Regions from separate parts of the Halalkalibacter lacteus genome, predicted to be linked through region 3. Evidence: predicted binding sites of a transcription regulator. Region 3 holds the regulator's gene; each other region holds the start of a gene.

Region 1 (4,294 bases), on a different contig from region 3:
CTGTACATTGTATTTCTCAGCAACCTCCGCTAGTTTCCGTAAATCCTTCGCTGTTGTTACACCGCCGTACATTCTTGGAATCACTGAATACGTTCCATCTTTTTGAATGTTCGCATGCATTTTTTCGTTCACTAGACGCGAATCTCTTTCATCTCGATAGTCCGGATACACCATACCTAAAAAGTAGTTGAGAGCTGGACGACATCTCGAGCAGCCTTCCTCGGTTGACCAGTTTAGAACATTCATTACTTCTTTAATGGTTGTTAATCCTTTTTCTTTGATTTCCTCAACCACCTCATCACGACTTAATGTTGTACAACCACATACCGTCTTTTTCTCGGCAGTTTGTGCGAACTCGTCACCAAGAGTGTACGCAATGATGTCTTGAATGACTGGTTTGCATCGTCCACAAGAACGACCAGCATTCGTACATCCTCCAACCTGCTCGACTGTCGTTACCCCTTCTTGGTGAATGGCACTGACAATCGTTTCCTTTTTTATTCCATTACAACCACATACAATCTCATCATCTGGCATCGTTGCAACATCATTTGTTTCTGCCTCTCCTGACTGAAAAAATGAAATAGAAGTAGAATCTGAAACGTCTTGGTTTTCGTTTAACATTCTAAATAATCGGTTGCTGTCTTTTGTATCTCCATATAACACGATCCCAACAATTCGGTTATCTCTGATGAGAACTTTTTTATAAACGCCTTCGTATTCATTGTGAACGACAATTGATTTTGATGATTCATCGTCATAAATTTCACCAGCTGAGAACAAGTCCACTCCTGAAACTTTTAATTGTGTTCCTGTGATTGACCCTTCGTACCCTTGGTCTTTCTGATTGCAAAGAGTTTGAGCGAGAATTTTTCCTTGTTCATAAAGAGGAGCGACTAGACCATAAACAACTTCTCTATGCTCGGCGCATTCACCAATGGCATACACATGTGGAATGTTAGTCTCCATAAAATCATTTACAACAATGCCTCGGTTTACGTAGATTCCACTCTGTTTTGCTAACTCGACATTCGGTTTAATACCTGCTGCCATAACGACTAAGTCCGCTTCTACCTCGGTGCCGTCCTTGAACCGAATCCCTTCAACACGGTTAGTTCCAGTCAATTCTACTGTCGCTTTTTCCATTAGAAAATTCATCCTTTGTTGCTCTAATTCTTTTTTCAACATAGTGGATGCAACGGCATCAAGTTGACGTTCCATTAAGTGCTCCATTAAATGAACGACATCAACTTTCATACCTAGATGAATCAATCCCTTAGCTGCTTCTAATCCGAGAAGCCCTCCTCCAATCACAACGGCTTTTTTATATTGTGTAGCTGTCTGAATCATTTCCTTACAGTCTTGGATGTCACGAAAACCTATAACACCTTCTTTACCTGCACCAGGTACTGGCAAGATAAATGGTAAAGAGCCTGTTGCGAGAATTAATTCATCATATTCTACTTGTCTACCTTTATCTGAGAGGACAAGCTTTTTCGTAGTATCAATTCGTACGATAGCCTCTCCAGTAAAAAGTTGAATATGATTCGATTCATACCAAGTTAGGTCATTTATAATCGTCTCTTCAAATGATGTATTTCCTTGAAGTACATTTGATAGTTGAATTCGATTGTAATTAGGATGCGGTTCTTTCCCAAATATCGTAATATCGTACAAGTTAGAATGAAGCTTCAACATTTCTTCAATGACACGAACACCTGCCATTCCGTTTCCTATCATAACTAATTTTTTCTTTCCCATATTCAATCCCTCCAAGTTGTTCAATAGTTCACATGCCTTGTTTCTACTGCTCATTGTAGGGCATAATACATTACAATTATATGAAAAAGATCACACTAACTAACATTTGTTCAGTAATTCACAAGATATTCAGGACTTATTATATGAAAAACATTTATTTGAAATGTATAAAACTATTACACTCTAATTTATTAGCTTTCTTCCTATTAATTATGAATACAAAAAAGCCTTTTTCAACCAAATAATTGCTCAATCATGTGACATTCATCACTTTCAGATTCGGTTTATGTTTGTATGATTTGGATTGTAATTAAAAGATGTATTTTAAATATACAATTCATAATTGGGGGAACACATCATGGGAAGAATAAAAAAGTGGAATCCAGAAAACGAAGAATTCTGGGAAAGAGAAGGGAAAAGGCACGCAAAAAGAAATCTATGGATCTCAGTTCCAACATTAATGCTTGCTTTTATCGTCTGGCAAATTTGGTCAGTAGTTGCAGTTAGATTAAATGATATCGGCTTTCAATTTACAGATGAACAACTATTTACATTAGCGGCAACACCAGGACTTGTTGGTGCAACATTACGATTTGTTTATACATTTGCCGTCGGGAAATTTGGTGGAAGAAACTGGGTTGTGTTTTCTACGAGTATTCTACTAATCCCAACCTTAGGAATTGGTTTTGCCGTTCAGAACGCAGATACACCATATTGGGTGATGCTTCTATTAGCGGCCTTATGTGGCCTTGGTGGAGGAAACTTTTCTTCTGCATTAGCGAATATAAGCTTCTTCTTTCCTAAAAAAGAAAAAGGAACAGCACTTGGAATTAATGGCGGGTTAGGTAATATGGGAGTATCTGTCGTGCAATTCGTTACTCCGCTTATTATTACAGTTGGGACATTTGCTTTTATCGGTGGTGAAGGGCAGCAACTACCAAATGGTCAAGAAATTTGGTTACAGAATGCAGCATTCATTTGGGTTATTCCTATTGTCGTTATGACAATCATTGCCTACTTCGGGATGGATAATCTGCCAACAGCTAAGCAATCAGTAAAAGATCAATTTGTGATTGTAAAACGTAAACACACATGGATTATGACGATCCTATATGTTGCAACATTTGGCTCATTTATCGGATATGGAGCTGCATTTCCCTTGTTATTACGTTCACAGTTTCCTGATTACGTTGCCTTAGCATTTCTTGGTGCATTTTTGGCTGCAGCATTCCGCCCAGTTGGTGGATGGGTCTCTGATAAGTTTGGTGGCGCAAGAGTAACTTCTTATGTTCTTGTTGTTATGGCTCTTGGAGCATTTTCTGTCATTTACTTTATCGGTCAACAACATTTTATTGGATTCTTACTATCGTTTCTCATTTTATTTATGGCTGCAGGAGCGGGATCTGGATCTACATTCCAAATGATTCCAATTATCTTCCCTATTAAAGAAGCAGCTCCTGTACTAGGATTTACTGCAGCATTTGCAGCGTATGGATCTTTCTTCATTCCACAGTTATTTGGATGGTCTGTATCAACTACAGGTACTCCAATTTCAGCGTTGTATTTCTTTATTGGTTTCTATGTTATTTCTATTCTATTAAATTGGTATTACTATCAACGAAAAAATGCAGAAATTAAATGCTAAAGAGGTTGTTCAAAAAGGTTGTTTTTTTAACCTTTTTGAACAACCTCTAAGCAATGAGCGGAACCGCTATATGTTTATTCAGTCTCTAAGGAGCGAACTTCTCCTTAGAGACGCATAGCGCGCGAAGCCTTTTTCATTTTCATCCAAATCTGACTAAGATATGGAAGTCTTGAACAACCTTTAATACTTTTTAAATACCAATGATACATTATGTCCACCAAACCCTAAGGAATTAGATAACACAACATTTACATCTTTTTCTTTTGCGCTATTTGGAACGTAATCTAAATCAAGTTCCTCATCTGGTGTTTCATAATTAATTGTTGGAGGAACCATGCTATCGTTAATCGATAATAAGGAGAAAATGGCCTCGATTGCTCCAGCCGCTCCAAGTAAATGTCCCGTCATCGATTTAGTAGAACTAACTGATAGAGCGTAAGCATGCTTTCCGAAAACTTCTTTTATTGCTGTTGTTTCATATAAATCATTATAATGAGTACTGGTACCATGTGCATTAATATAATCGATGTCTTCTAGTGAAATCTCACTATCATTTAAAGCTAATTTCATCGCGCGCTGCGCACCTTCCCCATTTGGAGCTGGCGTTGTAATGTGATGCGCATCACCTGTTCCGCCATACCCAATCATTTCTCCATATATGTTTGCACCACGTGCTAGCGCGTGTTCCAGTTCCTCTAAAATCAGAACTCCTGAGCCTTCAGCAATGACAAATCCATCGCGATTTTTATCAAATGGTCGACTAGCTGTTTGGGGATCTGGGTTCGTCGAAAGAGCTGTCATATTTTGAAAGCCTGCAATCGTCATATCAGTAATCGCCGCTTCTGTACCACCAGCAATCATAATGTCCGCATCACCATTTTGAACAAC
Region 2 (4,294 bases), on a different contig from region 3:
TTTAGCGTGCCGTCATATATACGATCTCCGATGCGGATTTTTATTCCACCAATTAGCTCTGAGTCGACAATATTCTTCACTTCAAGCTTTGATTTCTTTGCTTTTTTTGCAAATACTTTCGCGATTTCTGCTTGTTCAGCATCTGTTAATGGCTTAACCGAGTAAACGGTCGCTTCTGCCACATCTTGAGCCTCGTAAGCTAAATCTTTGAATTTATTAACCATAGGAACAAGAATGTCCGTGCGTTTTCTCTCAATTAATAAGAGAAGTGTATGTAAGCTAAGCTCACTTACACTGCCTGAAAACTGTTTTTGAACAAATTCTTGCTTTTGTTTCGTTGTTACTTTTGGATGATCAAGGTAAGAAACGAGCTCAGGTGTCGTCTCTACGACTTCCTTTATCGTTTTCAACTCATTGTTCACTTTATCTAGTTGCTTCTTTTCGTTCGCAAGCTGAAAAAGGGCAAACGCATAACGATTCGCTACTGCTTGATTGCTCATAGCTTATCGCCTACCTCTTTGAGATACTCTTGCACAAGTTTTTCTTGTTCTTTCTCATCTAATTCTTTTTCAATTACTTTTTGAGCAATTAAAACAGATAGACTAGCTACTTGTTCGCGAAGAGCCGAAACAGCTTGCTCTTTTTCACGAGTTATTTCAGCTAAAGCAGAGTCTTTTAGACGCTCAGCATTTTCTTTTGCTTGGACTAAAATGTCTTGACCTTGTTGCTCACTTAGCTTCTTCGCTTGTTGAATGATTTCTTGTGCTTCAACTCTTGCTTTTTCTAGCTCTTTACGTTGTTGTACAATAAATTCCTCAGCATCTTTACGGCTCTTTTCCGCTGAGTCGATATTTCCATTAACCAGTTCCTCACGTTTTTCCATTACACCAAGTAAAGGCTTAAGTGCAAACTTATTAAGGAAAAAGAGTAGTGTAAGAAATGCAGCTAATTGAAAACCAATTGATCCCCATGGAATTTCAAAACCCATTCCGATTCACTCCTTTCTTGGATGTGAAAATACTTAACTTAAATACTTAGTAAATTTATGTGCTTAAAATGACTGTAGTAACAGTTATGAAATGTCTAATAAGTTGATGATACATAAGGAATGGCGAAAGGTCCTTTGCCGAACACTGTCGCCATTTTTATGTTAGATTGCTCGCTTAAAAAAGCGAGAACCACTATTAACCAAATAGTAATAGGAAAGAGATAACGATCGCGATGATCGGAACTGCCTCTGCAAGAGGTACACCAATGAACATAAGTGTTTGAAGAGTACCTTTTAGTTCTGGTTGACGTGTTACACCTTCAAGTGTTGCTTTTACGATGATTGCTACTGCAATCGCACCACCGATTGCTGCTAAACCTGCTACAATTGCTACTGCTAATGCTTCCATGAGAATAAGTCCTCCTTAAGGATAATAAGTTTTTTTTTGATATTTTTAAACGCTCTAATTAGAGCATGGTTTAATGATGTTCAACTTTATGTGCCATGTAGACCATCGCAAGCATCGCAAAGATATATGCTTGTAATGTTCCGATAAACATACCAAACGCTTGCCAGATGATCGTTGGAAGGAATGCTCCAAACAGACCAACTAGTCCTGATGAGCCAAGCCCAACTAATAGTACCATGAGAATTTCTTTCGCATACACGTTACCGAATAGACGCATTCCAAGCGTTAACGTATTGGCGAATTCTTCAATAATTTTAAAAGGCAATAGGAACGGTACCGGTCGGACATAGTCCTTAATGTACTCTCCAAACCCTCTAATTTTTATGCCATAGTAGTGGGTCATAATGATGACGAGCGCTGCCATAGTTAAGGTTAGGGCAGGATCGGATGTTGGTGATTTCCACCAAACCTCATGAGTTTCCTTATTATAAATTTCAAAAGGAATCCCTAGCATATTTGCCACAAAGACATAGAACAAAAGTGTAAATGCGAGTGCGATGAACTGACCGCCCACTTTCCAGCCCATGTTTGCTTTGATGATTCCACGAACGAAATCAATCATCCACTCTAGGAAGTTCTGTAAACCACTCGGGCGCATGGCTAGCTTACGTGTTCCGAAAAAACAGACGAAGAATACAATTAGACATGTCACAGTTGTCATTAAAACCGTTGACATATTAAACCATAAGCCACCAAGTTCCCTCATGGGAGATATATGATCCATTTATTTTCACCTCTTTCTACCAGATTCAATAAGTATATCTGCCATAATTATGACATAAATCAGGGCGAACCCTGTAATGACTGAGATTAGATGCAAACGTTCTGGATACTCAAGCGCTAGCCATACACATAATATCGCCAAGCCAATACGAATTAACACACCAAATGCGGCAATTGTGTAGGAAAAAGTTGAATACGTCTTTAATCCAGAAGCAACGTCTCCAATAACTTTTGCTTTTTTAAAGGTTGTCCACAGACTAAGCAAGCTAAAAGAGAGGCCAATAGTAAGGCCGAGGAATTGAGGTTTAAATTCAGTTAGGACGTACATTGTCATAAAGAGTACGATTAAGATACTTGCAACAACTATATAGCGTTTCATCTTACCTTCAAGTGATATCATTACTCTTTACCGTCTCCTAGAAATGGTTCAACAGCTTTGTATACACCGTAAAACCCCGTTGAAAGTCCTAACAATAGACATGTGATGAGAAAGAATGGTTTGGCTCCAAATTGATTCCCTAACCATAATCCAAGAAACACTCCACCAACAGTTCCACCTACTACATACGATGAAATGATAGAAACGAGAGCCATAGCACGCCACGGACTACGTTTGCCATCCGTCATGAACAGGCCTCCTTGTTGTCAAGAATTTCACTTCGGGAACTCTTTCATATTGTTACATATGTAAACCTTCTCATTATACCCTTAGTAATCGTACAATAGTGAAAACCCTGTGTCAATGCGATTTCTCATTAATTTTTGACTTCATTTCCCGTGTTCACATATCTGTCAAAAAAGCTCACATGAAATGTCAGACCACCACAAATGAAAGCTACTGAAAAAGGTGAAAATTGTTTTTTCAGTAGCCTCCCACAAATGGGGCTGACCCCATTTTCTATTTACTTATCTTCAAGCGTTTGCGCTCCAATTACAATTGTTGATTCTAACGTGTCTGCTTTTCCATCCTTTTTTGCATAAATTAGTGCTTTATACGTTCCATCTGGCAAATCAAGCTCTTTCCATTCTTGTTCGACCATTCCTCTTCCAATATCTTGCTTGACATCGAGGAATCGGACAAATTGAAAGGTATCTGGATCATATAAAGCAACGACCAATTCTTCCGCTCCACCTGGTAAATACAGTTCATAACGATATTGTCCAGGACGATCACCATGACCAAAGTTAAAAGCCATCGCTCTCGGATAATCTGGTTCTTCAATAAAAAAGACGTACGGAATTACGATTGGCTCTTTGCCACCTTCAATGACAACATCACCGTGATGGATCCCTTCGGCTAAAACGGCCGGAAATAAATCCAAATGGACGTCGACTTCTGTTTTTTTGCCAGGCTCTACCGTGGTAGAAAAAGGCACATCCCATTGTAAGCCATCTGGCAATTCAAATGGTGGTTTCACATGATAGGTCCGCGTCTTCTCATCATGATTTTCAATCGTAAATGTGACCGTTCGTTTCTCACGCGGGTCGTCTTTTGTATATTTTCCAAATGTAAGCGCCCCAGGATAAGCGAGTGTTGTCGCTTCTAGCGCTTTATCTACTTGCAGTCTGCCCGCCCCTTGCTCGTACGGATAATAGGGCTCTCCGTCTTCTTTTACTAATTTTTTCGCCGTGTTCATGAGTGCCGCCTTAACTTGTTCAGGTGTCCAATCTGGATGTGCTTGCTTAATCAATGCAGCTGCTCCAGCGACATGAGGAGCTGACATGCTCGTTCCATTTAGCCCTAAGTATCCTTTAGGAACAGTACTATCAATGGATACACCTGGCGCAACTAAATCCGGCTTTACTTCCCACGTGTGCGTAACCGGTCCTCTTGAACTAAATGGAGCGATAAAATCTTCTTCGTTCCTGTAAATCGTCCTGGCGTAAGGCGCATCTTTGTCGTTTTCGATTTGTTCTAACAGCCATTCGCCATCCTCTTTTGAAATGCTGACGACCGGAAGTTTCACGCCTAGTTCAACCGCTCCAACAAACGATCCCGGCAAATTGTTGTAAATTAATACGGCTTTTGCGCCATGTTCCAGAGCAAATTTCGCTTTTTCTGAAAAAGGGATCATCCCTCGTTTAACGAGCGCAATTTTGTTTGTTACATCGAC
Region 3 (4,294 bases):
GTACTTCTCCCCATGCTACTATTACACTAAATACATCTGCATTTGGAATAGCTACATTTTCTAAGAATGCTACATAATTCGGATACTTTAACACTTCCCCATTCATTACAGGATTGGCTACAGACCCTTGTAAATATCCTCCTGCATTAAAAGTCTCCCATCACTTTTCCCCAACCTGAAGTTAACCAAGACCACCCTAGATATATGCGTAGGAACAACGATACTCCCGCGACGTATTTGTTTTCTCTGAAAAATTGACCCCTCATTGTAAGTCCTCCTTTTGTATCATTTGTTCAATATTTCACATAGTTTATCTAAAAAAGAGTGAATGCCTATACAAGACACTCACTCCTCCATATTCTGTTCGCGTTCTTTCTCCAACCTTTGTACTTTGCGATATGTGAGGTATGACACCCAGATACTAAATTCATAGAGCAATAATAACGGAAGGGTCACCATTAAATGAGATAAAATCTCTGGTGGTGTAATCAAGCCCGCTATGACAAGCAAAAGAAAATAAGCAAATTTCCGAACTTGCGTTAGTAAACTTGGTGTTAACATTCCTAACCGTGTAAAGAACATTACGACAACAGGCAATTGAAACAAAAGTCCAAATGGGATTGTTACTTGAAAGAGAAATGAGAAATATTCATTAATACCGTACTGTTCAGTAATCCCTAACCGTTCAGATAAGTTGCTCATAAACTGAACAATAAATGGAAAAAGAACGAAGTAAGAAAAAGAAAGACCAACTAAAAGTAAAATAAACGCAAACGGAATATAGGCCAGTGTTGCTTTTTGCTCCTTTTTATGCAAACCCGGACTTACAAACGCCCAAAGCTGAAACAAAATTACTGGAAAGGTAATGATAAGCGCACTTGCAAAAGCAAATGTCATAAAAATCCGAATCGGATCTGTCATTTTAAATGCATTCATCGGCAAATTCTGAGCCGTTGGTGTACTTTGTAAGTATGTGATAAGTGGTGCAGCTAAAAAGAAGCCGGCAATTAGCGCCACGACGAAGAAGACTAAAGTTATAATAATTCTTCGTCTAAGCTCCACAATGTGGTCCATTACCGACATGTCTCTTTGTTCCATTTATAGACCCTTCCTACTTAGGCTTTATCGTTTTCTTTTTTCTTGTTATCATCTTCGTCTGCTAAGCCTTTTGTTGCATTTTTAAATTCACGTAATGTATTTCCAGCCGCTTTTCCTAACTCTGGCAACTTTTTCGGACCAAATATTAGTAAAGCAACGATTGCAATTAACGCAATGCTGCCTGCTCCTAATCCACCCATAGGTAGCACCTCCTTGTCCTAATTTTGATTATAGAGTGTATTCAAATAGATGGCAATGGCTTCTCTCATTGCTTCGAACCTGTATAAACAGGGAAAGGCACTCTATTTATACAGATTTCTTATACAGGATAATGCTTTAAAAAATAAACCAATGCCTGTAATTCAACAGATAAATCGATATGGTGGACCCGTACCGTTTCTGGTACATCTAACCTAGCTGGTGTGAAGTTTAGTATTCCTTGTATGCCTGCATCAATTAATTGATCCGCGATCTTTTGTGCAGGGGCTTGAGGTACAGTTAAAATTGCAACAGTAGCTTCCGGATCGATAACATCTTGCAAGTCTTTTAAATGATGCACAGTGACTCCACCAACTTCATCACCAATCTTGCTTTCATCTACATCGAAGGCCATGACAATTTGCGTACTATTATTTTTTGAGAAATTGTAGTGTAAGAAAGCCGTACCTAAATTTCCGACACCTACAAGAATAACTTTAGTCAATTCATCTTGATCTAATGTTTTACGAAAAAAAGAAAGTAAATAATTCACATTGTAACCATACCCTTTTTTTCCGAGCGCACCAAAATAAGAAAAATCACGCCTAATGGTTGCTGAGTCAACTTTTACTGCCTCACTCAATTCCGTTGAAGATACCCGTTGCTTCCCCGAGGCAGAAAGATTTTCCAAGAATCGATAGTATAGTGGTAAACGCTTTGCTGTAGCCTGTGGAATCTTGGTTTGATCAATTTTCATCCATTGCCTCCTTTACTGCTTTCCTGTAAGACGTATGGTTATTGTACACTATTTCACACAGTTTGTAATCGGTTTAATCCGTTGTTCATGAAGTTGTTGAAAGATAGATTCTACGATACACTAGAGGTAACCAAAAAAGGGCGCTCTTTACCTTTTTTTGGTTACCTCTAAGCAATGAGCGGAGCCGCTGCTAGGTTTTAAGCCTTTAGGAGTGGTCTTCTCCTCAAATCGTGCAGCGTGTGGAGCCATTGCTACATTCATAAATAAAAAGGGCCTCTTTACCTTTTTTGGTTACCTCTATTAGAGATTTAATTATAGTAAATAAGGAATGAAAATCCATGATTGTCTTACAATGTATAAACATCTCAAAATCATTTGGCATTGATCCAATTTTAACAAATATTAAGCTAGATATCCAAACAGGTGAACGTGTTGCACTTGTTGGACGAAATGGTGCTGGAAAATCAACATTGCTTAAAATTATTGCAGGCCATCTTTCTTATGATAGTGGACAAGTAATGATGCCAAAAGGAACAGAACTTGGTTACCTTGCTCAAAACACCGGACTTGAATCCGAATTATCTATTTGGGAAGAAATGCTAACGGTATTTGCGCCACTACGAAAAATGGAAAAACAAATACGAAATATGGAACTGCAAATGTCTGATCCCGATTTACTAGCAGACCAAGCACGTTATGAAAAACTTTTGAAAGAGTACGATCAACTTCAACTTACCTTTAAAGACAAAGGCGGTTATCAGTACGAAGCTGACATTCGCGGGATTCTCTCAGGTATGAACTTCGCAGACTTTGATTACGAAACAAAAATTTCTACTTTAAGTGGCGGTCAGAAAACAAGACTCGCTTTAGCAAAGTTATTATTAACCAAGCCAGATTTGCTTATTCTTGATGAACCGACCAACCACCTTGATATCTCAACGTTAACATGGCTTGAGCAATATTTGATTGGCTATCGTGGTGCTATTCTTATCGTTTCTCACGACCGCTATTTTCTAGATAAAATCGTCACTGAAGTTGTTGAAATTTCAAGAACAAAGTCCACTAAATTCACCGGGAACTACAGTGCTTATCTTGAGGAAAAAGCAAAGCGTTATGAGCTTGAGTTAAAACAATATGAAAAACAACAAGATGAGGTAGCTAAGCTGGAGGATTTTGTCCAACGAAATATTGCGAGAGCCTCAACGACAAAACGAGCGCAAAGTAGACGGAAACAACTCGAGCGAATGACTTTACTCGATCGTCCAGCTGGATCTGAGAAATCAGCCTCCTTCTCCTTTACAATTGAGCGTCAAAGCGGAAATGAAGTTTTGCGCACGACAGACCTTCATGTTGCTTATGGTGAGGAAACAATTTTTCAAAGTTTAGATTTAGCCATCGATCGGGGCGAAAGTGTTGCGTTAATCGGCCCAAATGGAGCAGGCAAGTCGACTCTATTAAAAGCTTTGATGAATGACATTCCTGTCAAAAATGGCACGGTTCGAATTGGGAGCAACGTGACTATTGGGTATTACGATCAAGAACAAGCTAATTTAAAATCTAATAAATTGGTTCTTCATGAACTTTGGGATGATCATTCACTGCTTCCTGAAAAAGAAATCAGAACTGTCCTTGGAAACTTTCTTTTCAGTGGCGATGACGTCTTAAAACCTGTTTCTACCCTAAGTGGCGGAGAAAAAGCACGACTTGCTCTTGCAAAGTTAATGATGAAAAAGGCCAACCTTTTAATTCTCGATGAGCCGACCAACCATTTGGATCTAGATGCGAAAGAAATTCTTGAGAATGCGTTAATCGATTATCCCGGGACATTATTATTTGTCTCACACGATCGTTATTTCTTAAACAGAATTGCCACAAGAATGGCCGAACTTGTTGACGGACAGATCACGAATTATCTTGGTGACTACGATTATTATGTTGAGAAGAAAGATGAGATGGAACAACGAGAATTGTTGAGCCAACAAGAAAAGGGGCAGACAAACGCTTCCTCTTCTGAAGCAAACCAAGCGGATAAACGCTCTTATGAACAAGATAAAGAAGCAAAAAAAGCAGAACGACAACGTCTAAGGAGAATTGAAGAAATCGAAGGTCAAATCGACACACTTGAATCTTCTTTAGTGGAAAAAGAAGAAGACCTTTGTAACCCATCTATCTATTCAGATCACGAAAAGGCGCAAACGCTTCAAGCAGAAATTGACAATGCAAAAACAACGATTGAAACTC

What was found. Region 3 encodes Rex, which represses fermentation and respiration genes when NADH is low (regulators of the CRP and FNR family bind a similar motif). Its sites were predicted from a motif close to TTGTGAAATATTTCACAA; they were not measured.
Region 1: nirB (nitrite reductase large subunit NirB) is a predicted target of Rex. The motif match lies at 1,868-1,885, and genes of this name have one in related genera.
Region 2: SAZ04_RS05015 (AtpZ/AtpI family protein) is a predicted target of Rex. The motif match lies at 2,823-2,840, and genes of this name have one in related genera.

The regions. Positions count from the first base shown of each region.
Region 1 is NZ_JAWRVL010000027.1:26,677-30,970, forward strand. It holds gene nirB (nitrite reductase large subunit NirB) at 1-1,761, opposite strand, end outside; gene SAZ04_RS17145 (NarK family nitrate/nitrite MFS transporter) at 2,120-3,406, shown strand; gene fabF (beta-ketoacyl-ACP synthase II) at 3,587-4,294, opposite strand, start outside.
Region 2 is NZ_JAWRVL010000005.1:10,159-14,452, forward strand. It holds gene SAZ04_RS04990 (F0F1 ATP synthase subunit delta) at 1-500, opposite strand, end outside; gene atpF (F0F1 ATP synthase subunit B) at 497-988, opposite strand; gene atpE (F0F1 ATP synthase subunit C) at 1,185-1,397, opposite strand; gene atpB (F0F1 ATP synthase subunit A) at 1,468-2,181, opposite strand; gene SAZ04_RS05010 (ATP synthase subunit I) at 2,188-2,580, opposite strand; gene SAZ04_RS05015 (AtpZ/AtpI family protein) at 2,580-2,807, opposite strand; gene SAZ04_RS05020 (S8 family serine peptidase) at 3,083-4,294, opposite strand, start outside.
Region 3 is NZ_JAWRVL010000022.1:25,810-30,103, reverse strand. It holds gene SAZ04_RS15475 (DoxX family protein) at 1-94, opposite strand, end outside; gene tatC (twin-arginine translocase subunit TatC) at 346-1,098, opposite strand; gene SAZ04_RS15465 (twin-arginine translocase TatA/TatE family subunit) at 1,116-1,298, opposite strand; gene SAZ04_RS15460 (redox-sensing transcriptional repressor Rex) at 1,418-2,053, opposite strand; gene SAZ04_RS15455 (ABC transporter ATP-binding protein) at 2,392-4,294, shown strand, end outside.